Regions from separate parts of the Kitasatospora sp. NPDC048365 genome, predicted to be linked through region 3. Evidence: riboswitches for the same ligand, from Rfam matches in the RefSeq annotation. Region 3 holds a riboswitch; each other region holds the start of a gene.

Region 1 (7,630 bases), on a different contig from region 3:
TCTCCAACACCGACGTCTCCACCGACGTGTCGGTGATCTACCACGGCTGGTACGAGGTGCTGCGCACCGGTACCTTCCCGCTGGACGACGTCACCTGGCAGTACCCGCCCGGGGCCGCGCTGGTGATCCTGGCGCCGGGGCTGCTGCCCTGGTCGTACCTGACCTCGTTCTTCGTGCTCTGCGGCGTGCTGGACGCGCTGGCGATGTTCCTGCTGGTCCGGGCGGGGACGCGGAAGGGCCGCAGCTTCCTCGGCGGCTGGATGTGGGTGGCCGGCGTGCCGCTGCTCGGCCCGACCGTCTACTGCCGCTACGACATCCTGGTGACCGCGATCGCCATCGCCGGCCTGCTCGCGGTGGCGCGCCGGCCCGGCTTCGGCGGCCTGCTGCTGGGCCTGGGCGGCCTGCTGAAGATCTGGCCGCTGCTGGCACTGATCGGCACCCCGCGCGGCCGCCGGACCCGCCGCTCCTGGACGGCCGCCGCCGCGACCGCCGCGGCCCTGGGCTTCCTGCTGACCGCGGGGATGAACGGCGCCTTCGAGTTCCTGAAGTTCCAGACCGAGCGCGGCATCGAGATCGAGTCGCTGGGCGCCCTGCCGCTGCACTTCGCGCGGCTGACCGGCAACTGGCACGGCACCGTCACCATGAACTACGGCTCGGTCGAGATGCTCGGTCCGTGGGTGCCGGTGGTCTCCAAGGTGATGGTGGCGCTGACCGTGACCGGCTTCGGCTGGCTGCTGCTGTGGCGCCTGCGCGCGGGCCGCTGGCAGGCCTCGACCACGTACGACGCGGCGCTCACCGCGCTGCTGATCTTCACCGTGACCAGCCGGGTGATCTCCCCGCAGTACCTGGTCTGGATCATCGGCCTGACCGCCGTCTGCCTGACCGTGCGCGGCACCAGCCAGCGGCCGGTGGCGGTGCTGATCCTGATCGCCACCGTGCTCACCACGCTGGAGTTCCCGGTGCTGTTCGGGCAGGTGCACAAGAGCCAGTTCTGGGGCGTCCTGGTGCTCAGCGCCCGCAACCTGCTGCTGCTCGCCGCCACCCTGGTCTCCTGCCGCCGGCTGTGGCGCTCCACCCGCCGCCCCGACGCCGACCCGACCGTGGTCCTGCCGGCCGTCGAGCCGGTGGCCGGCTACCCGGTCCGCCCGGGGATCGCGTACGAGCAGGCCCTGCTGGACGACCTGGGCCAGCCGGCCGGGCGAGCCACCACCTGAAAGTTTCAGCAAGTTCTTGCGGGCCCGGTGGGCGCGCTGGCACGATCTTCGGCATGCCCGAACACGAGATCGCGTACGACGTCCTGATCGCCGGCGGTGTCGGGGTCGACACCATCGTCCGCGTCGATTCCCTGGAGATCCCCGCCGGCGACTCCGTCGGCGTCCCGCCGGTGGTCGACTACGTCGGCCACACCGGCAACGGCGTGGCCCTCGGCTGCCAGGCCCTCGGCCTGCGCACCAAGCTGATCGACTTCCTCGGCGACGACCCGCAGGGCGAACTCGTCCTCGCCGAGTACCGCCGCCGCGGCCTCGACTTCAGCCACCTGGTCTCCCCCGCCGGCACCCCGCGCGGGGTCAACCTGGTCGACGCCGGCGGCCGCCGGTTCTCCTTCTACGACGGCCGGCACCCGGCCGACCTGCGACTGCCCCGCGCGTTCCACCTCCCCCACCTGCGGCGCGCCCGGCACGTCCACCTCTCCATCACCGGCGTCACCCGCGACATGTACGACGACGTCCGCGCGCTCGGCCTCAGCTCCTCCACCGACCTGCACGCCTGGGACGGCCGCAACGAGCACCACCGCTGGTACGCGCTCCGCTCCGACCTGGTGTTCCTCTCCGCCGCCGGCTGCGGCGGCCGGCCGGAGGAGATCATGCGCGGCATCCTCGCGGACGGCGTCGCCCGCGTCGTGGTCGCCACCGCGGGCGCGGACGGCAGCTACCTGCTCACCCGCGAGGACCCCACCGTCCGCCACCACCCGGCGCTGGACCCCGGCCTCCCGATCGTCGACACCAACGGCGCCGGCGACTCCTTCGTCGCCGCCTTCCTCGCCGCCCACCTCGCCGGCCGCCCCCACACCACCGCCATGCGTGCCGGCACCCTCGCCGGCGCCCACGCCTGCACCACCGCCGGCACCCACACCAGCTTCATCACCGCCGCCGAACTCGAACCCCTCCTGCACACCGCCTGACCCGGCCCGCCCGGCCGCGCCGGGCGTGGTCAGCCGAGGCGGGCGGTCAGGTCCTTGGCCCACTGCCGGGTGAACTCCGCGACGCCGATCCCCAGCTCCGTGCGGAACGCCTTCTCCAGCTGGCCCGCCCCGGCCGCGGCGACGGCGCGGTAGAGCGCCACCAGGCGCGTCGCTCCCCCGTACTGCCGGGCGACCAGGTCGCAGGCCAGCCACGACATCTCGTACGCCTGCGCGATCCCGGCCGCCCCGGCGGCGAAGGCCGCGTCGTCCGGCAGCGCGGTCGGCACCCGCCCGGCCCGGACCTCGGCCGCCAGCTCCGGCGCGATCTGCCGGGCGGTCCGCCCGCTCTCCCGGTACGCCGTCCAGTCGGCGACGCCCTCGGAGAGCCACAGCGGCGTCCAGGCACGGGTGTCGGCGCGGGTGGCCACGTGGGTGGCCTCGTGGGTGACCACGACCCGCCGGCCGAGCTCGCTCAGGTCCCGGTACGCCTCGGGGTTGACCAGCACCCGGTCGGCCGGCGTCCGCACCGGCGCGCCCGCCATCGCCAGGGTGACCGCGGCTATGCCCCGGTAGGTGTCGGCGGGCACGTCCAGCAGCCGGGCGAACTGTTCCTCGGTCTCGGCGAGCTCCAGCAGCAGGTGCCCGCCCCACCCGGCGCCCCAGACCTCGCCGACCGCGGGCACGGCCCGGTCGGCGAGGCCCGCGACCTCGCCCAGCGCGTCGGCGTCGGCCACCCCGAGCACCAGGCACCGCTTGCCGGAGGCGGTCCGCACCGTCCCGCCGAGGTCCCACAGGGCCGCCGACCCGACCGGCTCCTCGCCGGCCACCAGCCAGCGCCCGCCGTCCCGGACCAGGTCGACCTTCCGCTGCAGCACCGCCGGGTAGTCGTCGACGCCGGCGAGCCGGAAGGCGAGCTCCACGGCCACCGAGGCGGAGACGGCCTGCGGGCCCGGCTCGGTGAACGAGGGACCGACCCGGTAGGCCAGCTCCGCGAACGGCACCCCCGCCGTCCGCCCGAGCAGGGCCGCCTGCGCCTCGGCCGCGCCGGGCGCGGAGCCGCCGAGCAGCGCCGCCCGGTCACCCGTGCGCAGCGCGGCCGCCCGGGCGGCGAGCAGCGTGTCCAGCTCCGCCCGGCCGAGCGACGGGCCGGCCGCCGGGCCGGACGGCGACCCGGTCGAGCCGGCGGAGGACGGAACGGTCGGCAGCGGGACGCCGACCGGCGCGGGGGCGGTCACCCGGGGCAGCGAGAGCTGCGCCAGGCCGCCGGCGGCCAGCAGCAGAGCGGCGCGGCGCGACAGCAGCGGCCGGCCCGCCCCCGGCCGGGGGGGGGGCCGGCCGTCGGCCGCGGGATCCGTGGAGCTCAGACCCGCACCACCCCGGTGACGGGCATCGCGTTGACGCTCTCGTACCGCACCGGCGCGCCCGGGTAGGGCGCGTGCACGACGACACCGCCGCCGGCGTACATGCCGACGTGGTGCATGTCCCTGTAGAAGATCACCAGGTCTCCCGGTCGTGCTTCGGCGAGGCTGATCCGCCGGCCGGCGGAGGCCTGGGCCTGCGAGGTGCGGGGCAGGGTCACTCCGGCCTGCCTCCAGCTCCAGTACATCAGACCGGAGCAGTCGAAGGCACGGGGGCCGGTGGATCCGTACACGTAAGGGGAGCCGATCTTGCTGATCGCGGCGGCGAGCGCGACGGCGGCCCGGTCGGAGGAGGGCGGCAGGGTGCCGAGGTCGAGCCGGTCGGTGCCCCGGGTAACGCGCTGCTCGGCCTCGCGGGCGTCGTCGTCGGCCATCCGGGCGCGCTCGGCGGTGCCGAGGCCGTTGAGCAGTTTCTGCGCCTTGAGCAGCCGCTGCCGGATCTCGTCCTTGGAGTCGGCGAGGGCCTGCCGGACCCGGTCGAGTTCGGCGAGCTTGCCGGTGGCCTCGGCGCGCCGCTGGTCGAGCCGGCCCTGCCGGTCGAGCACCTGGCGCAGGGTCTCGTTCTGCCGCTCGGTGGCCTGGTCGAGGGAGCGGGCACGGGCGAGGTAGCCGGCCGGGTCGGAGTCGAGCATCAGCCGGATGCCGGGGTCGATGCCGCCGGAGCGGTACTGGGCGGCGGCGACCACGGAGAGGTCCTGGCGGAGCCGGTTGAGCTCCTCCTGGCCGGAGGCGATCTGGTCCTGCAGCGCGGAGGTCTCGGCCTGGAGCCTGCGCTGGAGTTCCTGGGCCGCGTTGTACTTCTCGGAGGCCTGCTCGGCCTCGTCGTAGATCTGGTCGATCTGGGCCTTGACGTCCTGCCTGCTGGTCGGCTCGGCCTGGGCCGGTGCGACGGTCACGCCGATGGCGCTGGCCGCGGCTGCGGTGAGGGCCAGCGCGCAGGCCAGCCGCTGGACGCCCGGCAGGGTGGGGCGGCGGTGCAGTGACATGGGCCAGAGGCTAGCGAGTCGTCCCGATCTAGTCCAAACCCTTCCACCACCGAATATTTGACCCCAAATCGGACAGAAGTCCGACCGGTGTGCGAAGGGCCCGGCACCCCATGGGGGTACCGGGCCCTTCGGGAGCCACGGGGCGTCAGACCCGGACGATCCGGTTGATCGGCATCGCGGTCGCCGACTCGTAGCGGACCTGCGCGCCGGTGTGCGGCGCGTGGATGATCTGGCCGTTGCCGACGTACATGCCGACGTGGTGCTGGTCGCCGTAGTAGATGATCAGGTCACCGGGCTTGGCATTGGCGATGTTGCTGCCGACGCTGGTGCCGGCACCCGCCTGGGACTGCGAGGTGCGCGGGATCGAGACACCCGCCTTGGCGTACGCCCACTGCATCAGACCCGAGCAGTCGAAGGTGGACGGGCCGGCCGCGCCGTAGGAGTACCAGCTGCCCAGCTTGGACTGGGCGGCGGCGATGGCGGCGGCCGCGTAGCCGGAGCCGGCCGGCAGGTTGGCGGGGGCGGCGGGGGCCAGGTCGGCCCGCGGCGTGTCGCGCGAGGCGCGCTCGGCGGCGGCCTGGGAGCTGGCGGCGGCCTTGGCCTCGGCGGCGGCGAGGTCGTCGCGCTCCTTCTGGGTGAGCGAGTTCAGCAGCTCCTGGGCCTTGGCGAGCTTGCCCTGGATCTCTTCCTTGCCGGCCTTGAGGCTCTTGGTGGTCGAGTCCAGCTCGCCGAGCTTCTGCTCGGCCTCCTTGCGCTGCTGGTCGAGCTTGCCCTGCTCGTCCTTGAAGGCCTTCAGCAGGTCCGCCTGGGTGGCGCCGACCTGGTCGAGGCGGCCGGCCTCGCCGAGGAAGACGTCCGGGTTGCTGGAGAGCATCAGCTGGACGGTCTGCGGGATGCCGCCGGTGCGGTACTGCTCGACGGCGATGCCGGCCAGGGTGTCCTGAACCGTGGTCACCTGGGCCTGCTGGCGGGCGACCTGGTCCTGGAGCTGGGTGACCTGCTTCTGCAGGGTCTGCTGCTTCTCGACGGCGGCGTTGTACGCCTCCGTCTTGACCTCTGCCTGCTCGTTGAGCTCGTCGACCTGCTGCTTGACCTGGTCCTTGGTCGGCGCCGGGTCGGCGTGGGCACCGGCCTGGGCGGAGAGCGCCACCGCGGTGGCGGCGGCGGCGGTCAGGATCGAGATGCGGGCGCGGCCGACGGGCTTGGGACGACGATGGGACGCCACGAAGGCGGACTCCTTCTCCTCACACCGCCTACCAGGTGAGCTGACGGGTTCGGGCGAAGAGCTGCCCTACGGCGCCTCCCCGCCCGCTCGCGCGGCCGTCCTGGCGCCGATTCACCCCGGAGGAACTGGTGGTTCCCCGGCTCCGTTCCACAGCACCCCCGCAGGGGCTTCCCCGTGGGCAGACCAGCTGCCCCGCTGCTTCTCGGACTCGGCGGCGACCTCCGCCGTCGCCCGGGCTGGGCGATCGACTTCACGGTGGTCGAGGCATGACCCTAGTAACCCAACCGTGATCCGTTCAAATCCTTGTCAGAAAAAAATCTGAAAGAGGCTCAATTTCGATTTCAAATATGACCGCTTGTGATCACATAGTTACCGGCTGCTGATTTATTCGCATCATAAGCCCGGAAAACACAACGCCCGGACGTGTCGCAGATCACAGGGTGATCTCGACGCGTCCGGGCGTGTCACAGCCCGTCAGAAGCCGCGCGAAACGGTCAGACCCGACGAATGGTCTTGATCGGGAGGGTGTCGACGGCCATCACCTTCACCACGTCGCCGGTGCGCGGCGCGTGCACCACCAGGCCGTTGCCGATGTACATGCCCACGTGGTGGGCGTCGCCGTAGTAGATGACCAGGTCACCCGGCTGGGCGGCGGACAGCGGCACCCCGGTGCCGACCGAGGCCTGGGACTGCGAGGTGCGCGGCAGCGAGACGCCGGCCTGCTTGTACGCCCACACCATCAGGCCGGAGCAGTCGAAGGTGCTCGGGCCGGTGGCGCCCCAGACGTACGCCGAACCGCGCTTGCCCATCGCCGCGTTGACCGCGACACCGGCGTAGCCGCCAGGCTGCGGCAGGCTGGAGAGGTCGTAGCGGGAGTCGCTGCGGGAAGCGGCGGCACCGCCGCCGAGGATCGCGGCCCGGTCGGCGGCGCTGAGCTTGCTCAGCAGCTTCTGGGCCTCCTTCAGCTTCTCCTGGACCTGGTTCTTGGCGTCGTTCAGCGCCTGGGTGGAGCTGTCCAGCTCGGCGAGGACGGCCGCGGCCTCCTGCTTCTGCTGGTCCAGCCGGCGCTGCTGGTCCTTGAGCGTCCGGAGGGTGTCGGCCTGGGTGTTGGCGGCCTGCTCGAAGCTGGAGGCCTGCGCCAGGTACTTGTCCGGGTCGGTGGAGAGCATCAGCTGCATCGACGGGTCGACGCCGCCGGTGCGGTACTCGTCGGCCGCGACCGCCGCGAGGCCGGCGGCCAGGTCGGTCATCTGGGCCTGGCTGCGGGCGATCTGGTCCTGCAGCTGGTCGGCCTGCTTGTGCAGCTGGTCGGCCCGCTCCTTGGCACCGTTGTACTTCTCGGCCGCCTGCTCCTGCTCCTCGAGGAGCTTGTCGACCTGGGCCTTCACCTCGTCCTTGTTCGGCTGGGCGGGCGCGGCGTGCGCGCTCACCTGGGCCGACAGGGCGACCGCGGTCGCGGCGGCAGCGGTGAGCACGGATACCCGCGCACGGCTCGGCTGCTTGGGACGGCGGTGGGAGGCCAAGGGTGTAGCTCCTTCTTCCAGCTGGACTCACCCGTTCGGGCGATAGTCCGGAAAATAGGTTTGACGCCAGACCCTAGTGAACTCGGCGCTCCGGCGCCACTCCCCTACCCCCACGAACTTCCCAACCCGGGCGGGCTTCACGCGATCGACACATCGCGGCCACCCAGGCGCCCCGACCAGCACCGACGGAGCGCCTGAGCCCGGCTCAGCTCCGGGACAACCGATTCAGCAGCAGCACCGAGGCGACCGGTCGGGCACCGGCCTTGCGGACCCCGTCCGCCACCTCCCGGTCGGCC
Region 2 (7,630 bases), on a different contig from region 3:
GCACCAGGGTGACGATGACCGCCATCGAGCCGACGTAGAAGAGGGCGATCCGCCACATCGCGGTGCGCACGGCACCGGCGACGCTGCGGCGCGGGTCCTTGGACTCGGCGGCGGCGATGGTGACGGTCTCCAGGCCGCCGTACGCGAAGACGGAGGCGAGCAGGCCGGTGACCAGGCCGGAGGAGCCGTGCGGGAAGAAGCCGCCGTCGCCGGTGAGGTTGGCGGTGCCGGGGGAGTCGGTGCCGGGCAGCACGCCGGTGACGGCGAGGACGCCGATCACCAGGAACGCGGTGATCGCGGTGACCTTGACCGCGGCGAACCAGAACTCGAACTCGCCGAAGTTCTTCACCGCCGCCAGGTTGGTGGCGCAGAAGAAGCTCATGAAGATCGCGACCCACACCCAGGACGGCACGCCCGGCAGCCAGCCGGCCATGATCCCGGCGGCGCCGATCGCCTCGGCGGCGACGCCGACGCAGAGCAGGGTCCAGAACAGCCAGCCCACGGTGAGTCCGGCCCACGGGCCGATCTCGCGCTCGGCGTGCACCGAGAAGGAGCCGCTGGCCGGCCGGGCGGCGGACATCTCGCCCAGCATCCGCATCACCAGCATCACCAGCACGCCGGAGAGCGCGAAGGCGAGCACGATGGACGGTCCGGCGGCGGCGATGCCCGCGCCGGAGCCGACGAAGAGCCCGGCGCCGATCACGCCGCCGAGCGCGATCATCGACAGGTGACGCGGCTTGAGGCCGTGGGCCAGCTTGCCGTCGGTGCCGTCGGTGCCGGCGGCGGGGGCGACCGCGGTGGCCGCGGTGGCGCCGGACGGCTGCCGGGTGGGTGCCGGGGGGAGGGACGTCATGCGGAGGTCCAGACTGTTCGGATAGGGGAGATTCCCGTCCACTATTCGGTAGCTCCGGTGGACATGCCAGGAAGGCCCGCCATCCGGACCGTCCGATCACCCCGCGTGACGGACTCCCTACGTGAGCTCTTCGTCACAGTGCGGATCCGACAAGCCGGGGGCGTGACGTTTTGTCACGGACGACCTCGGTCCCGGCCCGGGGCGGTGCATAGGTTCGGTGGTGATCGTTTCCGACCGCACCGAACCGGAGGAGCCCCGATGGCCACCGCCGTGCCCACCGCCGCACCCGTTCCCGTCCTCGCCGACCTGCTGCCGCGCGCCGCGACCCGGTACGGCGCCCAGGCCCGCGAACTGGCCCTGGTGGTCGGCGGCGCCGCGCTGACCGGCCTGGCCGCCCAGCTCTCCGTGCCGGTCCCCGGCTCGCCGGTGCCGGTCACCGGCCAGACCTTCGCGGCGCTGCTGGTCGGCACCGCGCTCGGCGCCCGCCGCGGCGTTGCCGCGCTCGGCCTCTACCTGCTGGCCGGCCTGGCGGGCCTGCCGTGGTTCGCCGAGGCGAGCTCGGGCTGGGCGATGCCGAGCCTCGGCTACGTGATCGGCTTCGTCCTCGCCGCCGGCCTCACCGGCGCGCTCGCCCGCCGCGGTGCGGACCGCAGCCCGCTGCGGACGGCCGCCGCGATGGTGCTCGGCAACCTGGCGATCTATGCGGTCGGCGTCCCCTACCTGGCCTTCGCCCTGAACGTCCCGCTCGCCAGGGCGGCCGACCTCGGCCTGTACCCGTACCTGGTCGGCGACGCGCTCAAGACGGTCCTGGCGACGGCCCTGCTGCCCGGCGTCTGGAAGCTCGCCGCGCGGCGCTGACCCGGCCGGGCCGCGGCGAACTGCGCGAAGTGGCACGGTGGATGTCCCACCGTCGCGCCGCGCGCGGTTCCCGCGGCCCCGTCGGCATTCCCGCCTGCGATACTCGTCGCATGCGCGTCTACCTGGGCTCCGACCATGCCGGATACGAACTGAAGAACCACCTCGCCGAGTGGCTGAAGGGCGCCGGTCACGAGCCGGTCGACTGCGGCCCGCACATCTACGACGCCGAGGACGACTACCCGCCGTTCTGCCTCCGCGCCGCCGAGCGGACCGCCGCCGACCCCGAGGCCCTGGGCATCGTGATCGGCGGCTCCGGCAACGGCGAGGCGATCGCGGCGAACAAGGTGAAGGGCGTCCGTGCCGCCCTGGCGTGGAGCGAGCAGACCGCCTCGCTCGGCCGGGAGCACAACAACGCCAACGTGATCTCGATCGGCGGCCGGATGCACACCGTCGAGGAGGCCACCAAGTTCGTCGAGATCTTCCTCAACACCCCGTACAGCGGCGAGCCGCGGCACACCCGCCGGATCGAGATGCTCTCCGAGTACGAGACCACCGGCGAGCTCCCGCCGATCCCGGCCCACCACCCGCAGGGCTGATCCCGCACCACCCCTTCAACCACCCGCTGCCGCACGGGAGTCGAGCCCGGCTCAGAACCCGTGCGGCAGCCAGGGCGCCACGTCCGAGGCGAAGGCCCGCGACGCCTCCGCCAGCGCCCCCTCGCGCACCTCCTCCACCAGACCCGCCCGGGCCAGCGCCGCGAGCGTGGTCCCGCCCAGGTAGGCGGCCCCCAACTCCCGGATGTCCAGCCGCAGATCGGCCGCCGACTCGGTCCACACGCAGCTCGCCCCGGTGCCCGGGCCCGCGCTGCTCAGCCGCCAACGGCCGGCGTTCCACGGGCAGAAGCCGTCGGTCACCTCCAGCACCACGTCCAGCGGCGTCGCCCAGCCGCGCTGCTCCAGCGCCGCCGCCACCTCCACCAGCCGCACGAACAGGCCGTCGCGCTGCTTGGGCACGATCCGGCGCGGGTCGGAGACCAGGTGCACCAGCGGGTCGTCCACCGGCCGGGTGCGGATGGTCACCGTGGAGGTGAGGTCCAGGTCCAGCAGGTAGGCCCAGAGCCGGGCGTACACCGCCGGGTGCGCCGCCTCCACGTCGTCCACCCGGACCACCCCGGCCGGACCGGCGTCGTCGGAATCCGGGCGGATCGCGTAGCGGGCGTACCCCAGCAGCCGGCCGCCCACCGGGTCCTCGGCCAGCACGCACATCTGCGGCGAATGGCCGCCGCGCGCGCCCGGCGCGTCCAGCACCGCGAGCGCCTCCCAGCCCGGCCGCCGCTCCAGCATGCCGGGCCGCAGCGGCACCAGGCCGGCGTACAGCTCCTCGCACGCGGGCAGCGCCTCGCGCGGGTCGGCCAGCCGCAGCCGCACCTCGGGACCGGCCGGCTGGTGCACCGTCACCCGGCCGCGCGGCAGGGTGAAGCCGAGCCGGGTGGTGGCGTGCCCGTACCCGAACCGGCCGTAGATCGGCGGCTCGGACGCGGTCAGCACCGCCAGCGCCTCGCCCCGGCCCCGGACGTCGTCCAGCTGGCGCCGCATCAGCGCGGTCAGCGCCCCGCGCCGGCGGTGGGTGGGCAGCACCCCCACCATGGTCACGCCGGCGACCGGCAGCACCGCGCCGCCCGGCACCGCCATCCGGAAGCTGTACGCGCCGCAGCCGCCGACCGGCCGGTCGCCGTCGCAGACCACCAGCGCACGGTCGACCTCGGTCAGTTCGCGCCACAGCTCCCGCTGCTGCGGCTCCTCCTCGGAACCGCCGAAGGCCAGCTCCAGCACACGGAACCAGCCGTCCCACTCCTCGGCGGCGAGCGGGCGCACGGACAGGTCGGGGTGGTGAGATGTCATACGCCACAGCTATCACCAGAACCCCCCTCAGTCGGCTGAAACCCGCTGAACAGCTCCCGGAACATCGCCGCCGACCCTGCCCACCCCGTCGACGGCACCGGCCCCGGTGGATAAGGTCGGACCCCATGGCCGGCAGCACGCAGGGCGACACGCCCCGGACGACTGCGACGGGCCCGGCCGGCAGAGCGGCGCGGGAGCCCGTGACGGCCCGGTGGCGCGCGAAGCTCTACCGGGTCCGTGTCCGCCTGCGCCGAACCGGCGTGGACTACTTCCGCGGCGACGGCGCCGACTGGCTCGCCTTCACCGCGCTGGCCCTCGCCGTCCCGCTGCTGGTCCTGGTCAACGTGCTCTTCCCGGACTGGTGCCCGCCCACCGCCCTGGTGCTGCCGGTCCTGGCCGGCGCCCTGCTGCTGCGCCCCGGCACCCTGGTGCTGCTCTACGCGGCCGCCGCGTTCGGGCTGATCGCCGAGTCGCTGATCCACACCGGCGAGAAGGTCGCCAGCGAACGCCCCGAGTCGTACGTCTACGGGGTCACCCCCGGCGCCGCCCTGGTGGTCGGCGCGGTCGGCATCGCCGGACTCCTGGTCGCCCAGTTCCGCCGCCGGGTCGGCGTGCCCTGGCGCGGCGGCTCCACCATGCTCTTCGACCTGCGCGAGCGGATCCGGGTGCAGAGCCGCGTCCCCGACCTGCCCGCGGGCTGGCACGCCGACATGGCGCTGCGCCCGGCCGGCGGCCAGTCCTTCTCCGGCGACTTCGTGGTCGCCACCCGCACCGGCAGCGGCCGCCGGGTGCTGGAGGCGGTGCTCGCCGACGTCTCCGGCAAGGGCATGGACGCCGGCTCCCGCGCGCTGCTGCTCTCCGGCGCCTTCGGCGGCCTGCTCGGCTCGCTCCCCGCGCACGACTTCCTGCCCGCCGCCAACGGCTACCTGCTCCGCCAGGACTGGGACGAGGGCTTCGCCACCGCCGTCCACCTGGTGCTCGACCTGGACACCGGCGAGTACGAGCTGCTCTCGGCCGGCCACCTGCCGGGCATGCACCGGCTGGCCGGGGCGGGCCGCTGGGAGGTCAAGGAGGCCGAGGGCCCGCTGCTCGGGGTCTACGACGGCGCCAAGTTCGAGGGCGTGCGCGGCCGGCTCGGGCCGGGCGACCTGCTGCTGCTGTGCACCGACGGCATGGTGGAGCTGCCCGGGCGCGATCTCACCGAGGGCATGGACCGGCTGATGGGGGAGTCCGACCGGCTGGTCGCGGCGGCCGCCCAGACCGAGTCGGCCCGCGGCGGCGCGGCGACCCGGCTGATCGACACCGTCGCCAAGGACGTCAACGACGACCGCGCCGTCCTGCTGATCTGGCGCCAGTAGCCCGCCGACAGGCACTCGGGAGGCACCCCGGACCCGGTGTCAAGAGCGGGTGGTGATCTTCGGCCAAACCTGACGGCGCTTCGGACGTACCCGCTCCGGTGCGGTCGGCCTGCCCTTTTCTCCCCCGCCCCGATGACGACACCTGCCCGCCGACGGCCCGTCATATGCCTTCCGCTATCGTCGCGGACGGCGGAAACCGGTCTCAGATGGCAGGATCTTCCGGCCGGTTGCCGGGCAAGTCCTTTACGGAGTCCGCACGAGCGACCACACTGAGTCCGGATGGACTGGTGGGGACACGGGGGGTAGGGGCCGGTTTCCGCCTCACGAACCCCCGCCATGAATCGAGGAAGTGAGTCCGGCGTGGCCTTCTCCGTCTCCGCCCTGGTCCTGTTCGGCATCATCATGGTGATCTTCATCCGCAACAAGCAGTTGAAGACCAGCCATGCCATCGTCGCCGCCCTGTTCGGCTTCATGGTGAGCCAGTCCACCGCGGCGCAGCCGATCCAGGACTTCCTGAACTCGCTCGCCAAGGCCATCTCCTCGATCGCGGGGTGAGCAGCGTCACCCGTGCGGTGACCGGGGGTGAGTGATCGCGTCCGAACGGTGCCTGATATGGCCCTGCGTTAATGGTTGGTGTACGTAGGGTCATGATCCCGTAAGCACTCGGTCGGGCCGTGTGCGCGGGTGGTGACCTGTCGCTCCGTCAGCCCCGTCGGGACCTCCGTCCCGGCGGGGCCGACGCTTGCCACGGGTGCCCGACGTCGGCTTTGCTTCACCGCAGCCCGGGCGGATCGTCCGGGTGGGCCACCGGGTGGAACGCCTAGTCCTGCCGCTGCCCGGTGCCGACCAGATAACCGTTCTCGGCAGGAGCGGGGGACCCACAGGTAAGTCGCCGTACCCGGAACACCGGGGACGGCTCGGGGTGAAGCCGTGCCTAGCGCGGCCGGGCAACTCTCGTCCGAACCCGACAGCTCACCTCGTAGGCGTCGGAGAGGAATTCTTCATGTCCGCGAACGGCAAGCACCGCAAGCCTCGCCTGAAGACCATCGTCCGCATCGCCATCGCCACCGGTGTCGCCGGTGCCGCGGTCGGCCTCCCGGTCACCGCCGCCAGCGCGCACGGTACCGGCCACGCCCACGAGGGCCACCGCGCCCCGGCCGCCGCTGCCGCCGAGACCCCGGCCGTCGCCGCCACCCCGGTCGCCGACACCACTCCGGCCGCCGCCGCGTCGCACGACTACGCGGTCGTCTCCGGCGACACCCTGTCCAAGATCGCTTCCGCCCAGAACGTCGACGGCGGCTGGGAGAAGCTCTACCAGGACAACCGCTCGGTCATCGGCTCCAACCCGAACCTGATCTACCCGGGCCAGACGCTGACCGTCGGCGGTGCCGCCGCGGCCGCTCCGGCCGCAGCCCCGGCCGAGCAGCCGAAGCAGCAGACCGCTCCCAAGCAGCAGTCCGCGCCGAAGCAGACCCAGCAGTCGACCACCACCTCGACCGCGAAGAAGGCCACCCCGAAGGCCGCCACCGGCTCGTCGACCTCGTCGTCCTCCGCCGCGGTGTCCTCCAACGCCTCCGGCTACGTCGCCCCGGTCTCCGTGCACCACACCACCGCGTGGCACGCGGCCGGCTCCAACTGGTCCAGCGGCTACCACACCGGCATCGACTTCCCGGTCTCCACCGGCACCAGCCTGAAGGCCGTCGCCGCCGGCACCGTGGTCTCCGCCGGCAACGGTGGCGCCTACGGCAACGAGGTCATCATCAAGCTGGCCGACGGCAAGTACGCCCAGTACGCCCACCTGTCGTCCATCTCGGTCTCGGCCGGCCAGAGCGTCTCCGCCGGTCAGCAGATCGGCCTCTCCGGTGCCACCGGCAACGTGACCGGCCCGCACCTGCACTTCGAGATCCGCAGCACCCCGAGCTACGGCTCGGACATCGACCCGATCGCCTACCTGGCGGCGCACGGCGTCAGCGTCTGACCCCTGCGGTAGACGGCGCAGTCACCACACGGCCCCGGCCGCCCCGCGAGGGGTGCCCGGGGCCGTGGGCGTACCCGGCCGGACCCGCGGGAACGGCAGCGGCCCCGGCTGCCTGGGGCAGCCGGGGCCGTTCTGTGCGGAGCGGGTGACGAGAATCGAACTCGCGTGACCAGTTTGGAAGACTGGGGCTCTACCATTGAGCTACACCCGCATGGCCGCCGACGGCGGCACAGTTCGCCCCCGGGCCGCCGATGCGGTCACGAGGACGTCGCTAGCGTACCTGGTCGGGTCGGTGGAATGCACACCGCTTTCGCTCGTGCGGGCGCCGATATGACCACGGGCGGGGGACGGCCGACGTGTACTCTTCCTCTCGGCACCACGGGGTGTGGCGCAGGTTGGTAGCGCGTCCGCTTTGGGAGCGGAAGGCCGTCGGTTCGAATCCGGTCACCCCGACAGTGCGGCAGGGTCTCGTCCGGCGGGCGGGGCCCTGTTGTCGTACCGGTCGTCGGGCCGATGCGTCCTCCTGGTGCCCGTGGGGTACACAGCGGCTTTCGTGGTACCGGTAGGATGGGGCGTTGGCGGTAGTACGGAAGCCGAAATTCCCATCGCAGCTCCAACCGCCTATCGCCCTGACCGCAAGCCCCATAGGAGACCCCACCGTGAAGAGCGCCGTCGAGACTCT
Region 3 (7,630 bases):
GCCGCCGCGAGCCGCGGCGAGGAACTGCGCCGCCGCTTCCTGCGCGAGTGCCGGGTCAGCGCCGCCCTCGACCACCCCGGACTGGTCACCGTCTTCGACGCCGGCTCGGACGGCGGCGAGCTGTACCTGGTGATGCAGCGGGTGCCCGGCCTCAGCCTCGCCGACCTGATCGCCGAGGACGGACCGCTGCCGGTCGAGCAGGCCGCCGCCGTCGCCGGCCAGGTGTGCGCCGCGCTCGCCGCCGTGCACGCCGTCCCCGTGGTCCACCGCGACCTGAAACCCAGCAACGTGATGGTCCGGGACGACGGCCGGGTGGTCCTGCTCGACCTCGGCATCGCCACCGCCCTCGACCCCGACGCCACCCGCCTCACCCTCACCGGCAGCCCGATCGGCAGCCCCGCCTACATGGCCCCCGAACAGGCCCTCGCCGCCGGCGCCGACCCGCGCAGCGACCTGTACGCGCTCGGCTGCATGCTGCACGAGATGCTGACCGGCCAGGCACCGTTCCCCGCCCCCACCGCGCTCGGCGTCCTGCGCCGGCACGTCGACGACCCGCCGGTACCGCTGCGCGCACTGCGCCCCGAACTCCCCGCCGCCGTCGAAGCCCTCGTCCTCGACCTGCTCGCCAAACGGCCCGCCGACCGGCCCGCCGACGCCCAGCAGGTCCACGCCCGACTGCTGCCGCTGCTCCCCGCCCCGACCGTCGCCCCGCAACCGCCGCACGGCGCCGTCCCGGACCCGACCCGCCCCTACCGCTACCCGCACCACCCGCAGCCGCCGTCCGGTACGCGGCCGGGCCCACCCTGGCCGGACCACCGGCCCGGACCCGGCACACCGCCACGGGCCGCCGCCTCCGTCCCCGTCGTGATGCCCGCACTGCCCGACCCCCGCCTCGCCCACAGCGGCCCGGCCGCCGCCCCGGTCCCCGCCCCGGAGGCCGGACCCGCCGGCGGGGCGGAAGCCCTGGCCGAAGCCTGCGCCCGGCTCTCCGACCTGGTCGCCGCCGGCCGGCACGGCGAGGTCCTGGCCCTCGCCGCCGACCTGCTGCCCCGCGCGGTCGCCGAACTCGGCCCCGACGCGCCCCTGGTCCTCACCGTCCGCACCATCCGGGCCCGCACCCTGCTCGCCGCCGACCGCCCCGCCGACGCGCTCGCCGAGTACCGGGCGCTGCTCGCCGCACACCCGGCCGACTCCCCGGCCGTCCCCGGCCTGCGCGAGCGCGCCGGACTCGCCCAGGTCGCCGCCGGCGACCGCGAAGGCGGCTGGCAGGCCCTCCTGGAACTGCTGCTCGACACCGAACGCCGGCTCGGCCCGCACCACGAGGACGTCCGCCGCCTGCGCCGGCACCTCGAACAGCTCGGCGCCACCCGCACCACCAGCGGCAACCCGTACACGGCCTGAGCCCCCGACGGCCCGTTGCTGCGGCGGTCTGGGCAAGGGCGGGCGGTGCGCTCTACTGTTCGTCCCAGCTCGTCGAACCACCCCAGGAGTACCACCGGAACGCACCGGCCCCACCCCAGCCCCGGGAGGCACCTCGTGATCCGCACCAGCTCCATCCGCCGCCGCACGCGGACCGCCGTCGGCGCCGCGGGCCTCGCGCTCGCCGCCGCCGCGCTCACCGCCTGCGGGACGCAGCCGGCGCACCAGGGCGCCGCAGCGGTCGTCGGCGGCCAGCGGATCAGCATCGCCGCGGTGGACGCCCGGGTCGCCGAGGTCCGGGACGGCGTCGCCGCCGCGCAGGGCCAGAACGGCGGCGCCCGCAACGAGCGCGCCGGCCTCGCCCGCAAGACCGTCTCCGACCTCGTCCTGGACCGGGTCATCGCCCAGGCCCTCACCGACCACGGCCTCAGCGTCACCGACACGGAGATCGCCGACGGGCGCAGCGCCGACGCCAAGGCACTCGGCGGCGAGACCCAGCTCGCCCGGGAACTCCTGCTCCGGCAGGCGGTGCCGAGCGGCGGCATCGACGCGTTCTACCGGCAGCAGCTCGGCATCCAGAAGCTCGCCGCCGCGCAGGGCGAGGACCCCCGCACCGACGCCGGCAACGCCGCCATCCGCAAGGCCCTGGTGGCCGCCGGCACCGAACTCGACATCCAGGTCAACCCCCGCTACGGCCACTGGGACGTCCAGCAGATCGGCCTCGCCGACACCGTCGACTCCTGGCTCCCCCAGAACACCAACCCCGCCTGACCCGCACGCCGCCCCGGCCGCCGGGCCGGTGCTGTCCGCGCCCCGCGGGGCCTGGCGGCAGCCGTCGCGAGCCGCCCCGCCGGAGGCGGCCGTCGGGCCGGTGCCGTCCTCGCCCCGCGAAGCGTCCCACCGGAGGCGTTCGTGGGCACGGTCACGCGCAGCGCCCCGCCGGAGGCGGTCGTCGGGTGTCTGCCGTTCGTGCGGCGGTCCCGCCGGGGGCGTCCCTCGCATCCCGCCGTCGCGCAGCGCCCCGCCGGAGGCGGTCGTCGGGCGTGTGCCGTTCGCACGGCGGTCCCGCCGGGGGTGTCCCTCGTATCCCGCCGTCGCGCAGCGCCCCGCCGGAGGCGCCTGGCGGGAGCCGGTTCGCGGAGCGCCCCGCCGGAGGCGCCGTCGTATCCCGCCGTCGCGCAGCGCCCCCGCGGGGGCGGTGGGCGGGGGGTGCGGAGGGCCGGGCGGGGGGTGGGGGAGCGGGTAGGTTCTGGGGTGTGGACACTCCGAAGCTGACGCTGCTCACCACTACTCACCGCGTGGCCCCCGGGCTGCTCTCCTGGCCCGCGTGGGAGGCGCTGCGGTCCGCGCCGCGGGTGCTCGCGGGCGACGCCTCGCATCCGCAGCTGCCCGCCGTCCGCCAGGCGGGCGTCGTGGTGGAGGTGGTGGAGCGGGGTTCCGCTCCGGCGCTGGCGCGGATGCTGGTGGAGGCGGCGCCGGTGCTGTGGCTGGGTGGTGCGGACGGTGACCCGGGGCTGACGGACGCGCTGGCGCGGATCTCGGTGGAGGAGGCGGGCCGGGTGCCGGAGATCGAGGTGCTGCCGGGCTCGTACGACCTGCCGGGTGCGCGGCTGCTCGACCTGGCGTCGGTGATGGACCGGCTGCGCTCGCCGGGCGGCTGCCCGTGGGACGCCGAGCAGACGCACGCGAGCCTGGTGAAGTACCTGGTGGAGGAGGCGTTCGAGCTGGTCGAGGCGATCGAGGAGGGTGATCGGGAGACCTTGCGGGAGGAGCTCGGCGACGTGCTGCTCCAGGTGTTCTTCCATTCGCGGATCGCCGAGGAGCACCCGGACGACCCGTTCTCGATCGACGACGTGGCCGGCGACATCGTGGAGAAGCTGATGTACCGGCACCCGCATGTCTTCGGTGACGTGGAGGCGTCGGGTGCGGCGCAGGTCGAGGCGAACTGGGAGCAGCTGAAGGCGGCCGAGAAGCAGCGGGAGTCGGTGCTCGACGGGGTGCCGGCGGGGCTGCCGGCGCTCGCGTACGCGGCGAAGCTGGTCTCCCGGGTGCGGCGGGCGAATTTCGCCGGCGTGCCGGACGGCGCGTACGAGCTGCCGGCGGAGCTGACCGAGCGGTCGGCGGGCGACCTGCTGCTCGCGGTCGCCCAGCGCGCGTACGACGCGGACGTGGACGTGGACGCCGCCCTGCGGGCCGCCGCCCGCCGCTACCGCGCCGCGGTGCGACAGGCCGAGGGCCTCAACCCGTAGCGACCCGCCGGGCTGCGGTCGTCGGCGCAGCCCCGCGTCCCACGCCCCGGGTGCTAGGCGGCGGCGGCCGGTTCCGGGCTGCTGCGCCGCTGCTGCGGGACGACCTCGCCGATCGCCTCGCCGAGCAGGGCGAGGAGGTCGGCGAGCGGGTCGAGGTGGTCGGGGAGGTCGGCGAGCTGGACGATCCGCTCGCCGTCGGGGCCGGCGACCGCGAAGAGGTCGATCGGGCCGAGGTGCTTGACGGCGGTGGAGACCAGCGCGGCGATGTCGCTGGGGCGGTGGATGTCGCCGGAGACGCCGACGACGTGGCAGTCGGGCCGGTCGAGTTCGGTGGCGAGGTCCTCGGCGACGCCGGGCCGCAGGTCGGCGATGAGGAGGCGGGCGGCGCCGGCGGCGGTGAAGCGGCGGGCGAGTTCCGCCCCCGAACCTCCGTCGAGTACCGCGATGACCACCACTGCCCCGGTTACCCGCATGGACTGCTCCTCCTTGAGACGCCCGGTGGCCGGTCCGCACGCCGCCCACCAACGGTTGTCGGAGGATCGTAGGCACGCCACGACCCTCCGCAACAGGGATTACCCGCCAGGTGACCAGACTCACGCAGGTCGGGGCACCGGATACCGTCAAGGCATGTCCCACACGCCCGAGACCACCCGCCCGGAGCTCTTCACCTGGGAGTTCGCCGCCGATCCGTACCCCGCGTACGCGTGGTTGCGCGAGCACGCGCCGGTGCATCGGACGACGCTGCCGAGCGGGGTGGAGGCGTGGCTGGTGACCCGGTACGCGGACGCGCGGCAGGCCCTCGCGGACAGCCGGCTCTCCAAGAACCCCGCGCAGCACAACGTGCATGCTCATCGCAGCGGCCGGGTCGGCATCCCGGGCGAGCGCCAGGCGAACCTGATGACGCACCTGCTGAACATCGACCCGCCGGACCACACCCGGCTGCGGCGGCTGGTGTCGAAGGCGTTCACGCCGCGCCGGGTGGCGGAGTTCGAGCCGCGGGTGCAGCAGCTCACCGACCGGTTGATCGACTCCTTCGCGGAGCGCGGCTCGGCGGACCTGATCCACGAGTTCGCGTTCCCGCTGCCCATCTACGCGATCTGCGACCTGCTGGGTGTCCCGGCCGAGGACCAGGACGACTTCCGGGACTGGGCCGGGATGATGATCCGACACCACGGGGGGCAGCGCGGGGGTGTCGGCCGGGCGGTGAAGCGGATGCGCACGTACCTGGCCGAGCTCATCCACCGCAAGCGGGCGGACCTCGGGGACGACCTGATCTCGGGGCTGATCCGGGCCAGCGACCACGGCGAGCACCTCACCGAGAACGAGGCCGCCGCGATGGCGTTCATCCTGCTCTTCGCGGGTTTCGAGACCACCGTGAACCTGATCGGCAACGGCCTGTACGCGCTGCTGCGCAACCCGGGGCAGCGCGTGCTGCTGCAGGAGTCGCTGGCCCGGGGCGAGAGCGGGCTGTTGGAGACCGGGGTGGAGGAACTGCTGCGCTACGACGGACCGGTGGAGCTGGCGACGTGGCGGTTCGCGTCGCAGCCGCTGTCCATCGGCGCGGTGGACATTCCGGTCGGCGACCCGGTGCTGGTGGTGCTGGCGGCGGCGGACCGCGACCCGGCCCGGTTCGCCGAGGAGAACACCCTCGACCTGGCCCGCGCCGACAACCCCCACCTGGGGTTCGGGCACGGCATCCACTACTGCATCGGCGCGCCGCTGGCCCGGCTGGAGGGGCAGCGGGCGCTCGCCACGGTGCTGACCCGGCTGCCCGATCTGCGTCTTGCCGCCGACCCGTCCGAACTGCGCTGGCGCGGCGGCCTGATCATGCGTGGCCTGCGCGAACTGCCGGTCTCCTTCACTCCGGTGGACGCCTGACGGCGCGTCGTGTCGCGAGATCTGAATGCGGATTAAACCGGACATACCTGCATGGTTCGTGCCCGAGTTGTGACGCGTCGTAATTCTTGCGTGATACCGGTGATATGAGCTTGTGATTGATCGTCGGATCTGCCTACTCTCCCTCTGCCCGCAGCCGCGGGCCCCGGGTGCGGAACGCCGAATCCTGTCCGCCGCGCTGCAGGGAATCCGACAACGACCCGGACAGGGGCGGGGGAACCAGGTTTGACGCCGTCCCCCACGGCTTGGGGTGAAGCCGCCTTCCCGGCGGCCGGGCCACCTCCCGGTCCGAACCCGACAGCTCACCTCGCAGGCGTGCGGAGAGGATTCGTCATGCTGTTCACCGGTTCCGGCCGCCACCGTCGCAGTACCAAGGCCGAGAAGGCCATCGCCGCCGCGGGCGTCGCGGGCGTGGGTCTGGCCCTGCCCCTGCTGACCGCCACCGGCGCCCAGGCCGCCCCGGTCTCCATCTGGGACAAGGTCGCGCAGTGCGAGTCCGGCGGAAACTGGTCGATCAACACCGGCAACGGCTACTACGGCGGGCTGCAGTTCAGCTCCTCCACCTGGAAGTCCTTCGGCGGCGGCCAGTACGCGCAGCGCGCCGACCAGGCCAGCAAGGGGCAGCAGATCGCCGTCGCCGAGAAGGTGCTCGCCTCGCAGGGCCCCGGCGCGTGGCCGGTCTGCTCGAAGCGCGCGGGCCTGACCAGGGGCGGATCGTCGGCCCAGACGGACACCGCCTCGCGCTCCGAGACCCGCGCGGCGGCCCCGAAGGCCGCGACGCCCAAGACCGCGACGCCGAAGACCGCGACCCCCAAGGCTGCGCCGCAGGGCGCGACGTCGCAGAGTGCGCCCCGGGTTGTGCCGCAGGGCGCCCAGGCCCCGGCCGCGCCGCCGGTCGCCGGCGGCGGCTACACCGTGCGCCCCGGTGACACGCTGTCCGGCATCGCCGCCGCCCAGCACGTGTCCGGCGGCTGGCAGAAGCTGTACGAGTCCAACCGTCCGGTGATCGGCGGCAACCCGGACCTGATCATGCCGGGTCAGGTGCTGTCGTTCTGACGGCTGCGGGAGCGGGCACTCCGGACCGTCCGGGGTGCCCGCTTTTGCGGGACATTCAGATGAACTACCAGCGAGTAGCGCGCCACACGGTGAGACGGGACGAAGGTCAACGTGGACCGGAAGCCCGGGGCGGTTAGGCTCTGGTCGTAACGACTACACATCCGCTTCCGCTAGGAGATGCCTCGTGCCGTCCATTGATGTCGTCGTAGCCCGCGAGATCCTCGATTCCCGCGGCAACCCCACGGTCGAGGTCGAGGTCGGCCTCGACGACGGCAGCACCGGCCGTGCCGCTGTCCCGTCGGGTGCGTCCACCGGCGCCTTCGAGGCGCTGGAGCTCCGCGACGGCGACAAGAACCGCTACTTCGGCAAGGGCGTCGAGAAGGCCGTCCTCGCCGTGATCGAGCAGATCGGCCCGGAGCTGGTCGGCTACGACGCGACCGAGCAGCGCCTGATCGACCAGGCCATGCTGGACCTGGACGCCACCCCGGACAAGTCCTCGCTCGGCGCCAACGCCATCCTCGGCGTCTCGCTCGCCGTGGCGCACGCCGCCTCCGAGGCCAGCGACCTGCCGCTGTTCCGCTACCTGGGCGGCCCGAACGCGCACGTCCTGCCGGTCCCGATGATGAACATCCTCAACGGCGGTTCGCACGCGGACTCCAACGTGGACATCCAGGAGTTCATGATCGCCCCGATCGGTGCGGAGTCCTTCTCCGAGGCCGTCCGCTGGGGCGTCGAGGTCTACCACACCCTCAAGGGCGTCCTGAAGGAGCGCGGCCTGTCCACCGGCCTCGGCGACGAGGGCGGCTTCGCGCCGAACCTGGACTCCAACCGCGAGGCCCTGGACCTCATCACCGAGGCCATCAAGAAGGCCGGCTACGTGCCGGGCAAGGATGTCGCGCTCGCGCTGGACGTCGCCGCCTCCGAGTTCTACAAGGACGGCGCCTACCAGTTCGAGGGCAAGGCGCTCTCCGCCGCCGAGCTGATCGAGTACTACGCCGAGCTGGTCGCCG
Region 4 (7,630 bases), on a different contig from region 3:
GCGCATCGCCACCGCCCCGCCGGGGAGCGCGGCGAACTCCACGCAGTTGCCCTTCGAGTTGCTGTACAGGCTCTTCTGCCAGACCACGCCCTCGAGGTCCGCAGCCGCCATGCCGTTGTACGCCTCACGCATCGTTCTCTCCCCTAGAAGCCAGGCGAACACCTCACTTGACGTGATGATAGCTCGGATGCACGTGCATCAGCAGGGGAAAAAGCTCGTGCAAATGTACGTGCGAAGGTCCCCACGAACACTTCACACCCGGCAAGTTGACACGCCATAAGCGGACATATCCGGGCGAAACGGCGCCACGGGCATGACCGTCCGCACACGTGCGGCGGCGCGTTGTCGATCTTCATGGCGCCCTGCGGGCCTCACCGACCGTCACGGCCCGTCGATGTGAGCCGCGTCACCTGGCGGACGGGAAATGTTTACGTACGGCATCCGACTGCAGCACCGGCTGGTCAATGTCCTACGATCTCCGGCATGAGCACCGCAGCCATTCCGGGCGCGCCACTGCCCGTCCGTCAGCCAGGCTCCCGTGCGCGGGGGCGCCACCGTCGTCCCGAGCGCCCCGAGATCCCGGCCGGCTCGCCGGCCCTGATCCTGGCCGTCCCGGCCGCGGCCGGGCCCGACGCCCGGCCCGTCGTGGACGAGCTGCTCTCCATCGTGCGCGGCGAGCAGCCGGGCATCGAGATCGCGGCCGGCTACCTCGGGGGCGAGGACGCCGACACCGTCGCCGGGCTGATCGCCCAGGCCCTCGACGCCGGTATGCCGGCACCCGTCCTGGTGCCGCTGCTCCCCGGCCCGCACGGGTTCCTGGAGGAGCTGCACCGGCTCGCCGCCGAGACCGGCGCCGTCGTCACCGACACCCTCGGCCCGCACCCGCTGCTCGCCGAGGCCGTCCACGTGCGGCTGTCCGAGGCCGGGCTGGCCCGCGCCGACCGCGCCCGCCTCTTCGCCATCACCACCGCCGCCGACGGCGTGGTGCTGACCACCGCCGGCGGGGAGGACGCCGCCGCGTCCGCCGGGATCACCGGCGTGCTGCTCGCCGCGCGGCTCGCCGTGCCGGTGGTCGCCGCCGCCCTGGACGTGCCCGGCTCCGTCGCCGCCGCCGTCGAGCACCTGAAGGCGACCGGCTCCGAGCGCCCGGCGCTGGCGCCGCTGGTGATCGGCCCCGAGGCCGACCCGGAGCTGCTCGCGGCCGCCGCCGAGGAGACCGGCTGCCCGAGCGCGGCCCCGCTCGGCGCGTACCCGACGGTGGGCCAGCTGATCGCCTCCACCTACCTCGCCGTCCTGCCGGCCGCCCCGGTCGAGCAGCAGGCGGAGCACGCGGAGCAGAGCGGGTCGGCGGCGCACGCCGGGGAGCCCGCGGCGGAGTAGTCCGGGAATCCCGGAACAGACACGAGGAAGGGCCCCCGCGGGGGCCCTTCTTCACGTCGCGGCACCTGCCGGCGGGCTCACGGCTGCGTGCGGGTGGTCCTGCTCGCCGCGTCCGGGAGGGTGAGGGTCAGCGGCGCGACGGCCTTCTGGACCGGCGGCGCGTCCGCGGGGGTGCTGGCCGCGTTCCACTGGGGGACGGCGGTCGGCGCGGTGCCCGGCTTGCTGAGGGCGACCGCCTGCCCCTGACCCGCCTTGCGGAACAGGATCCGCTTGGGCGCGGGCGCCTCCGGGTCGAGCCAGACCTCGTTGCCGCCGAACTCGCAGTCGAGCACCGCGATGTCGTCCGGCTTCCCCTCCGGGTCGGCCCGGAAGGCCACGCCGGCCTTGCGGTAGCCGGTCATCCGGCACCGGCTGATCGTCACGGTCTCGCCCGCGAGCTGGTGCTTGGCGGTGGCGACCGCGTAGTCGGACTGCCCGGCGGCGTCGATCAGCAGGCCGTCGAAGCGCGTCCCCTTCTCCCGCCCCAGCGCGTGGACCGCCACTCCCCCGCTCGCGTTGCCGTACAGCACGCTCGACAGGTAGTCGAAGTCGTTGAGGTAGGCGCCGTGCTCGATGCCCCAGCCGCCGTTGTGGTAGGCCACGAACTGGGCGACGGTGTGGTGGTGCTGGGCGTTGAGCCAGACGAAGATGCCGTTCTCCAGGTTGTTGTGGGCCAGGCAGCGCTCGAAGGTCCACACCCCCTCGCTGGTCTCCGGCCACTCGTACCCGGAGGCGCCGGTGGCGCCCTGCACGCCGACCGCGACGCAGCCGCGCGCGCTCGAACCGCTGCCCGCGCCCAGGCTGAAGCCCGTCAGGCGGTAGGCGCGCGGGTTGGGTTCGAAGACGGTGCGGGAGGCGACGCAGGCGTCGTACGCGATGTCGTCGGACGGGCCCTGCGGGGTGCGGGTGTCGAGCGGACCGTCCCACCAGTAGGCGTCCTCCCAGGTCTCGTGGCTGATGCACGATCGGAAGGTGATGCCGTGACTGGCGTGCGGCACGAAGGCGTGGTTGCCGGTGTCGCGGACCACCACGCCCTCGACCACGGTGCCCCGGGAGGAGTCGGCGAGCATGTGGAAGTGCAGCCCGTACCGGCCCAGCACCGGTTCGGTGACGGGCTGTCCGTTCCACTTGTCCTTGCCGGCGGCGCGCGGGCCGAGCCAGCGCAGCGCGGCGTGCCGGACGTCGGCGTGCCGGGAGCTGGTGATGTGGATGTGGGCGCGGCCCTCGGCGGTGCCCTCGACCCGGACGGTGCGGGTCAGGTTGAGCACCTCGGCGCCGAGGGTGAGCCCGGCGCCGACGGCGACCCGCGGGTGGGCCCGGCGCAGCGGTGCGTCGAGGGTGACGGTGGCGCCGTCGACCGAGCGGACGGTGGCGTAGTCGTAGGCGGTGGAGAAGCCGTCCGTGTCGGGGGCGAGGGTCGGGGTGATCGCCAGCTCGTCGCCGGCCCGCCACCCTTCCGGGGCAGTTGAGAGCTTGATGGTGGTTTCGCCCGGTTTGAGCGCCGTCGCGGCCCGGACCCAGGCGGTCTTGGCTGCGCCGTCGAGCCGGAGGTAGCCGGTGCCGGCGACCCACAGACCGGTGTCGCTGCCCACCAGGGCCATTCCGCCGCCCTGGAAGCGCTTCTCGTCGACCTTCGGGAAGCGCAGGGTGTGGATGGCCGCCCCGGTCGGCGCGAGGGCCAGGGAGCCGCGCACCTCGACGTTGCCGGCGCTCGCCAGCGCCAGGGTCTGCTCCCGGGCGAAGACCAGCGACCCGGTGGGCTCGATCAGCAGCGAGCCGACGGCGGCGTCGGTGTCGAGCAGCACCCGGTCGGCGATCCGGACGGCCGTGGTGGGGCCGGGCACGGCGCCGCCCCAGCCGGCCGGGTCGGACCAGCGGCGGCCGGACTCGTCGACCGGCGGCGGAGGTTCGCTCGGACTGGGCGGCGGGGCGCCGTGGGTGTGCTCCGCCGAGGGGGCCGGGGAGGCCGTCGCGGGCAGCGGGGGCGCGGGTCTGCGGGTCTTCGCGTCGGCGAGGGACTGGCGCAGCACCTCCCCGCCGGTCACGGCGGCGACCGTCCCGACGGCCAGCCAGGCGAGCATCCTCCGGCGGGCGACCGGCCTCCGGTGGCGGGCCGGCCGGGGAGCAGGGTCTCCCGGATCCGGCGGCGGCGCATTCTCAGTGGGCGTCATCGGCTGCCCCTCCCGCGGGCTCCGCATCCGGCGCTGTCGCCTGAAGCATAGGCAGCTCCCTCCTACGGCACGGGTGTTGCGCGAAAGCGGTCGAATCCGACCGGCTCCGCCTGCAAAAACGCCATGTGAGGTATATCACACCTATTTGCAGTTTCAACTTAACTCTGCCTAACGTGCTGCCCACGTTCGTGGTCACACGGACCCATCCCACCCGGAACGCCGAGTCCTGCCGCCGGGTCGGTCGGCAGCGCTCAACGCACCACGGCAGGGGCGGGGGAACCAGGTAAGTCGCCCGGGACGAGGTCAGACCTCCCCCGGGCTTGGGGTGAAGCCGTGCTTGCACGGCCGGGCAACTCCAGCCCGAATCCGACAGCTCACCTCGCAGGCGTGGGAGAGGAACACGTCTTCATGCTGTCCGCAAACGCCAAGCGCGCCCGACGCGCCATCGCCACCACCGGCGTGGTGGGCCTCGGCCTCTCGATCCCGTGCCTGCTCTCCGGCACCGCCTCCGCCGCCTCGGTGTCCACCTGGGACAAGGTCGCGCAGTGCGAGTCGACCGGCGACTGGTCCATCAACACCGGCAACGGCTTCTACGGCGGTCTCCAGTTCACCTCCAGCACCTGGGCGGCGTTCGGCGGCCACGCGTACGCGCCGCAGGCCAACCAGGCCACCAAGGCCCAGCAGATCACCGTCGCCGAGAAGGTGCTGGCCGAGCAGGGCCCCGGCGCGTGGCCGGTCTGCTCCGTCAAGGCGGGGCTCACCAAGGGCGGCGAGGCGCCGCAGGTCGACGCCGGCACCCCGAGCACCGGCTCCACCGTCCAGGCCGCCCCCAAGCCGCAGGCCCCGAAGCAGCAGGCGCCGAAGCAGGCCACCCCGCAGCAGGCCGCCCCGAAGCAGGAGGCCCCCAAGCCGCAGGCCGCCCAGCCGCAGGCCGCCACCGAGACCTACACGGTCGCCGCCGGTGACTGGCTGTCGGCCATCGCCGAGAGCCACCACGTCGACGGCGGCTGGCAGCGCCTGTACGAGCTCAACCGCTCGGTGCTCACCGAGGGCCCCGACATGATCTACCCGGGCCAGCAGCTCGCCCTGGGCAACGTCGCGGTGGCCACCCCGGCCAAGCCGGAGACCGCCACCAAGTCGTCCTCCTGGAACGGCTCGTGGAAGTCCGCCGGGACCTCCAAGAGCGCCGCCTCCACCACCGCGCCGGCGAAGACCACCACCGCCAAGACCACGACCGCCGCGAAGAGCACCACCGCGGCCGTGAAGGCCACCGGCTCCAAGGCCGCCGCGATCGACTTCGCGCTGTCCAAGCTGGGCCAGGCCTACATCTACGGCGGCGCCGGCAACGGCGGCTGGGACTGCTCCGGCCTGACCCAGGCCGCGTTCCGCCAGGCCGGCATCTCGCTGCCCCGCGTGGCCGCGGACCAGGCGGACTACGCCACCCGCGTCTCGCTGGACAACCTGCTCCCGGGCGACCTGCTGTTCTGGTCCAACAACGGCGGCAACTCGGGCGTCTACCACGTCGCCGTCTACATCGGCGACGGCAAGTACGTCGAGGCGGCCAACCCGCGCGCCGGCGTGCGCACCGAGACCGTCGCCAACTGGGCGCCGGACTTCGCCGGTCGCGTCTGACCGCAGGCGCGGTGAGCGCCGCCCGCTGCCCCCGGAGAGCCTGGTCGGTTCCGGGGGCAGCGGCCTATGCTTCGGCCCACCAGCCGTCCCGCAGAAAGCCAGGAGCCGCCATGGCCAAGGTGACCGTGTCCCTCGACGCCGACCTCGCCATCGAGGTGATGCTGCTGGCCGGCACCAAGAGCCCGCAGGACGCCGTGGAGCTGCTCGTCCGCGACTTCCTGGCCACCCGGCGCCGGACCGAGGCGCGGACCGGCGACGCGGCCGACGAGAGCCGTCTGGCGGCCCCGCAGGCGCCCGTCCAGGAGGGCTGAGGCAGCCGGGGGACAACGCCGAAGGGCCCCGGAGAGAGACCGTCTCTCCGGGGCCCTTCACGTACGCTCAGCGCGCGTTGGCGCCGGTGGAGCCGCGCATCACCAGCTCCGGCTGGAACATGAACTCCGAGCGCTGGCCCGGGTTCCCGCCGACCTCCTCCAGCAGGGCGTCGACGGCGGCGGTGGCCATCGCCTCGACCGGCTGGCGGATGGTGGTGAGCGGCGGCTCGGTGAACGCTATCAACGGCGAGTCGTCGAACCCGACCACCGAGACGTCCTGCGGCACCGACAGCCCGCGCTGGCGGACCGCGCGGATCGCGCCGAGGGCCATCATGTCGCTGCCGCAGACGATCGCCGTGCAGCCCTTGTCGAGCAGCGCGTTGGCGGCCGCGTGGCCGCCCTCCACGCTGAACAGGGTGTGGTGGACCAGCGCCTCGGCCTCCTCCGGGGAGGCGCCGAGCAGCTGCCGCACGGCGGCGGTGAAGCCCTCGATCTTGCGCAGCACCGGGACGTACCGCTTCTGGCCGACCGCCAGGCCGATCTTCTCGTGCCCGAGTTCGACCAGGTGCTGGACGGCCATCGCCATCGCGGCCCGGTCGTCCGGCGAGATGAACGGCGCGGCGATCTTCTCGCTGAAGCCGTTGATCAGCACGAACGGGACCTGGCGACCGGTGAGCTTGGCGTACCGGTCGTGGTCGGCGGTGGTGTCGGCGTGCAGGCCGGAGACGAAGACGATGCCCGCCACCCCGCGTTCGACCAGCATGTCGACCAGTTCGTCCTCGGTCGACCCGCCCGGGGTCTGGGTGCACAGCACCGGCGTGAAGCCGTGCCGGCTGAGCACCTGTTCGATCACCTGGGCGAGAGCGGGGAAGATCGGGTTGCTGAGCTCCGGGGTGATCAGGCCGATCAGACCCGCGCTGCGCTGTCGCAGCCGGGTGGGCCGCTCGTACCCGAGCACGTCGAGTGCGGCCAGCACGGTCTGCCGCGTGGTCGCGGACACACCCGCCTTGCCGTTGAGGACGCGGCTGACGGTGGCCTCACTGACCCCCGCCTGCGCCGCGATGTCGGAGAGTCGCGCCGTAGTCACGATCCCAGAGCCTATTGCAACCATGTCAGACCGCCCACCAAACGGTGCTGTCCGCCGGAAGAATCGCCTCACCGTCCACCGCGACGGTCTCGGTGGAGGAGAGCAGGATACGGCCGGGGGCGGCGATCCGGACAGCCTCGCCCGTCGTGTTGACGGTGCACACGAACGAGCCCTCGGCGCTGTCCCGGCGGAAGGTCAGGGTGCCCTCCGGCGACTCCAGCCAGGCCACCTCGGTGCCGCCGCCGAGCGCCGGGTGGGCCCGGCGGACGGCCAGCGCGGAGCGGTAGAGCTCCAGGGTGGAGGTCGGGTCACCGGTCTGGACCTCGACGCTCAGCCCGGCCCAGGAGTCGGGCTGCGGCAGCCAGCTGGGGCCGCCGGCGTTCGGGCCGAAGCCGTACGGCGCCTCGGTGCCCGACCACGGGATCGGCACCCGGCAGCCGTCGCGGAAGCCGTCCTGGCCCTCCGCCCGGAAGAACGACGGGTCCTGGCGGACCTCGTCGGGCAGGTCGGTGACGTCCGGCAGGCCGAGCTCCTCGCCCTGGTAGACGTACGCCGAGCCGGGCAGGGCGAGCATCAGCAGGGAGGCCGCCCGGGCGCGGCGCAGGCCGAGCTCGCGGTCGCCGGCGGTGCGGATCTGGGTGCCCAGGCCCGGCTCGTTGGCGAACCGGGTGGCGTGCCGGGTGACGTCGTGGTTGGACAGCACCCAGGTGGTGGGGGCGTCGACCGGGCGCATCGAGTCCAGCGAGAGGTCGATCACCTCACGCAGCTCGTCGGCCGCCCAGGAGGTGCCCAGGTACTGGAAGTTGAAGGCCTGGTGCAGCTCGTCCGGGCGGACGTAGTTGGCGGTGCGCTGGACGGTGGGGGTCCACGCCTCGGCGACGCCGATCCGCTCGCCCGGGTACTCGTCGAGGATCTTGCGCCAGCTGCGGTAGATGGCGTGCACGCCGTCCTGGTCGAAGAACGGCATCACGTCGTTGCCGAGCAGCTTCAGCTGGTCGTGCGAGCCGAGG

What was found. Region 3 has a riboswitch for cyclic di-AMP ahead of ACGFX4_RS30940 (transglycosylase family protein). Riboswitches for the same ligand answer to the same signal wherever they lie in the genome.
Region 1: linked by a shared signal. The riboswitch ahead of ACGFX4_RS16760 (NlpC/P60 family protein) and the one ahead of ACGFX4_RS30940 (transglycosylase family protein) in region 3 are both predicted to bind cyclic di-AMP.
Region 2: linked by a shared signal. The riboswitch ahead of ACGFX4_RS33095 (peptidoglycan DD-metalloendopeptidase family protein) and the one ahead of ACGFX4_RS30940 (transglycosylase family protein) in region 3 are both predicted to bind cyclic di-AMP.
Region 4: linked by a shared signal. The riboswitch ahead of ACGFX4_RS26910 (transglycosylase family protein) and the one ahead of ACGFX4_RS30940 (transglycosylase family protein) in region 3 are both predicted to bind cyclic di-AMP.

Annotation. Positions count from the first base shown of each region.
Region 1 covers NZ_JBICYJ010000014.1:70,947-78,576, forward strand. Annotated here, with positions in the region: gene ACGFX4_RS16740 (glycosyltransferase 87 family protein) at 1-1,214, shown strand, start outside; gene ACGFX4_RS16745 (carbohydrate kinase family protein) at 1,268-2,182, shown strand; gene ACGFX4_RS16750 (hypothetical protein) at 2,212-3,417, opposite strand; gene ACGFX4_RS16755 (NlpC/P60 family protein) at 3,543-4,586, opposite strand; gene ACGFX4_RS16760 (NlpC/P60 family protein) at 4,732-5,811, opposite strand; cyclic di-AMP (ydaO/yuaA leader) riboswitch at 5,822-5,976, opposite strand; gene ACGFX4_RS16765 (NlpC/P60 family protein) at 6,306-7,334, opposite strand; gene ACGFX4_RS16770 (NYN domain-containing protein) at 7,540-7,630, opposite strand, start outside.
Region 2 covers NZ_JBICYJ010000044.1:39,974-47,603, forward strand. Annotated here, with positions in the region: gene ACGFX4_RS33065 (amino acid permease) at 1-853, opposite strand, end outside; gene ACGFX4_RS33070 (biotin transporter BioY) at 1,112-1,711, shown strand; gene ACGFX4_RS33075 (ribose-5-phosphate isomerase) at 1,822-2,307, shown strand; gene ACGFX4_RS33080 (GNAT family N-acetyltransferase) at 2,359-3,612, opposite strand; gene ACGFX4_RS33085 (PP2C family protein-serine/threonine phosphatase) at 3,738-4,970, shown strand; gene ACGFX4_RS33090 (hypothetical protein) at 5,331-5,525, shown strand; cyclic di-AMP (ydaO/yuaA leader) riboswitch at 5,813-5,969, shown strand; gene ACGFX4_RS33095 (peptidoglycan DD-metalloendopeptidase family protein) at 5,974-6,948, shown strand; tRNA gene ACGFX4_RS33100 (tRNA-Gly) at 7,089-7,159, opposite strand; tRNA gene ACGFX4_RS33105 (tRNA-Pro) at 7,328-7,401, shown strand; gene tig (trigger factor) at 7,608-7,630, shown strand, end outside.
Region 3 covers NZ_JBICYJ010000038.1:27,856-35,485, forward strand. Annotated here, with positions in the region: gene ACGFX4_RS30915 (protein kinase) at 1-1,401, shown strand, start outside; gene ACGFX4_RS30920 (SurA N-terminal domain-containing protein) at 1,537-2,190, shown strand; gene ACGFX4_RS30925 (MazG family protein) at 2,676-3,668, shown strand; gene ACGFX4_RS30930 (SDR family NAD(P)-dependent oxidoreductase) at 3,722-4,141, opposite strand; gene ACGFX4_RS30935 (cytochrome P450) at 4,296-5,546, shown strand; cyclic di-AMP (ydaO/yuaA leader) riboswitch at 5,745-5,894, shown strand; gene ACGFX4_RS30940 (transglycosylase family protein) at 5,898-6,620, shown strand; gene eno (phosphopyruvate hydratase) at 6,805-7,630, shown strand, end outside.
Region 4 covers NZ_JBICYJ010000029.1:92,300-99,929, reverse strand. Annotated here, with positions in the region: gene ACGFX4_RS26925 (DUF397 domain-containing protein) at 1-132, opposite strand, end outside; gene ACGFX4_RS26920 (sirohydrochlorin chelatase) at 484-1,380, shown strand; gene ACGFX4_RS26915 (hypothetical protein) at 1,458-3,590, opposite strand; cyclic di-AMP (ydaO/yuaA leader) riboswitch at 3,829-3,991, shown strand; gene ACGFX4_RS26910 (transglycosylase family protein) at 3,999-5,222, shown strand; gene ACGFX4_RS26905 (hypothetical protein) at 5,333-5,533, shown strand; gene ACGFX4_RS26900 (LacI family DNA-binding transcriptional regulator) at 5,601-6,644, opposite strand; gene ACGFX4_RS26895 (glycoside hydrolase family 13 protein) at 6,646-7,630, opposite strand, start outside.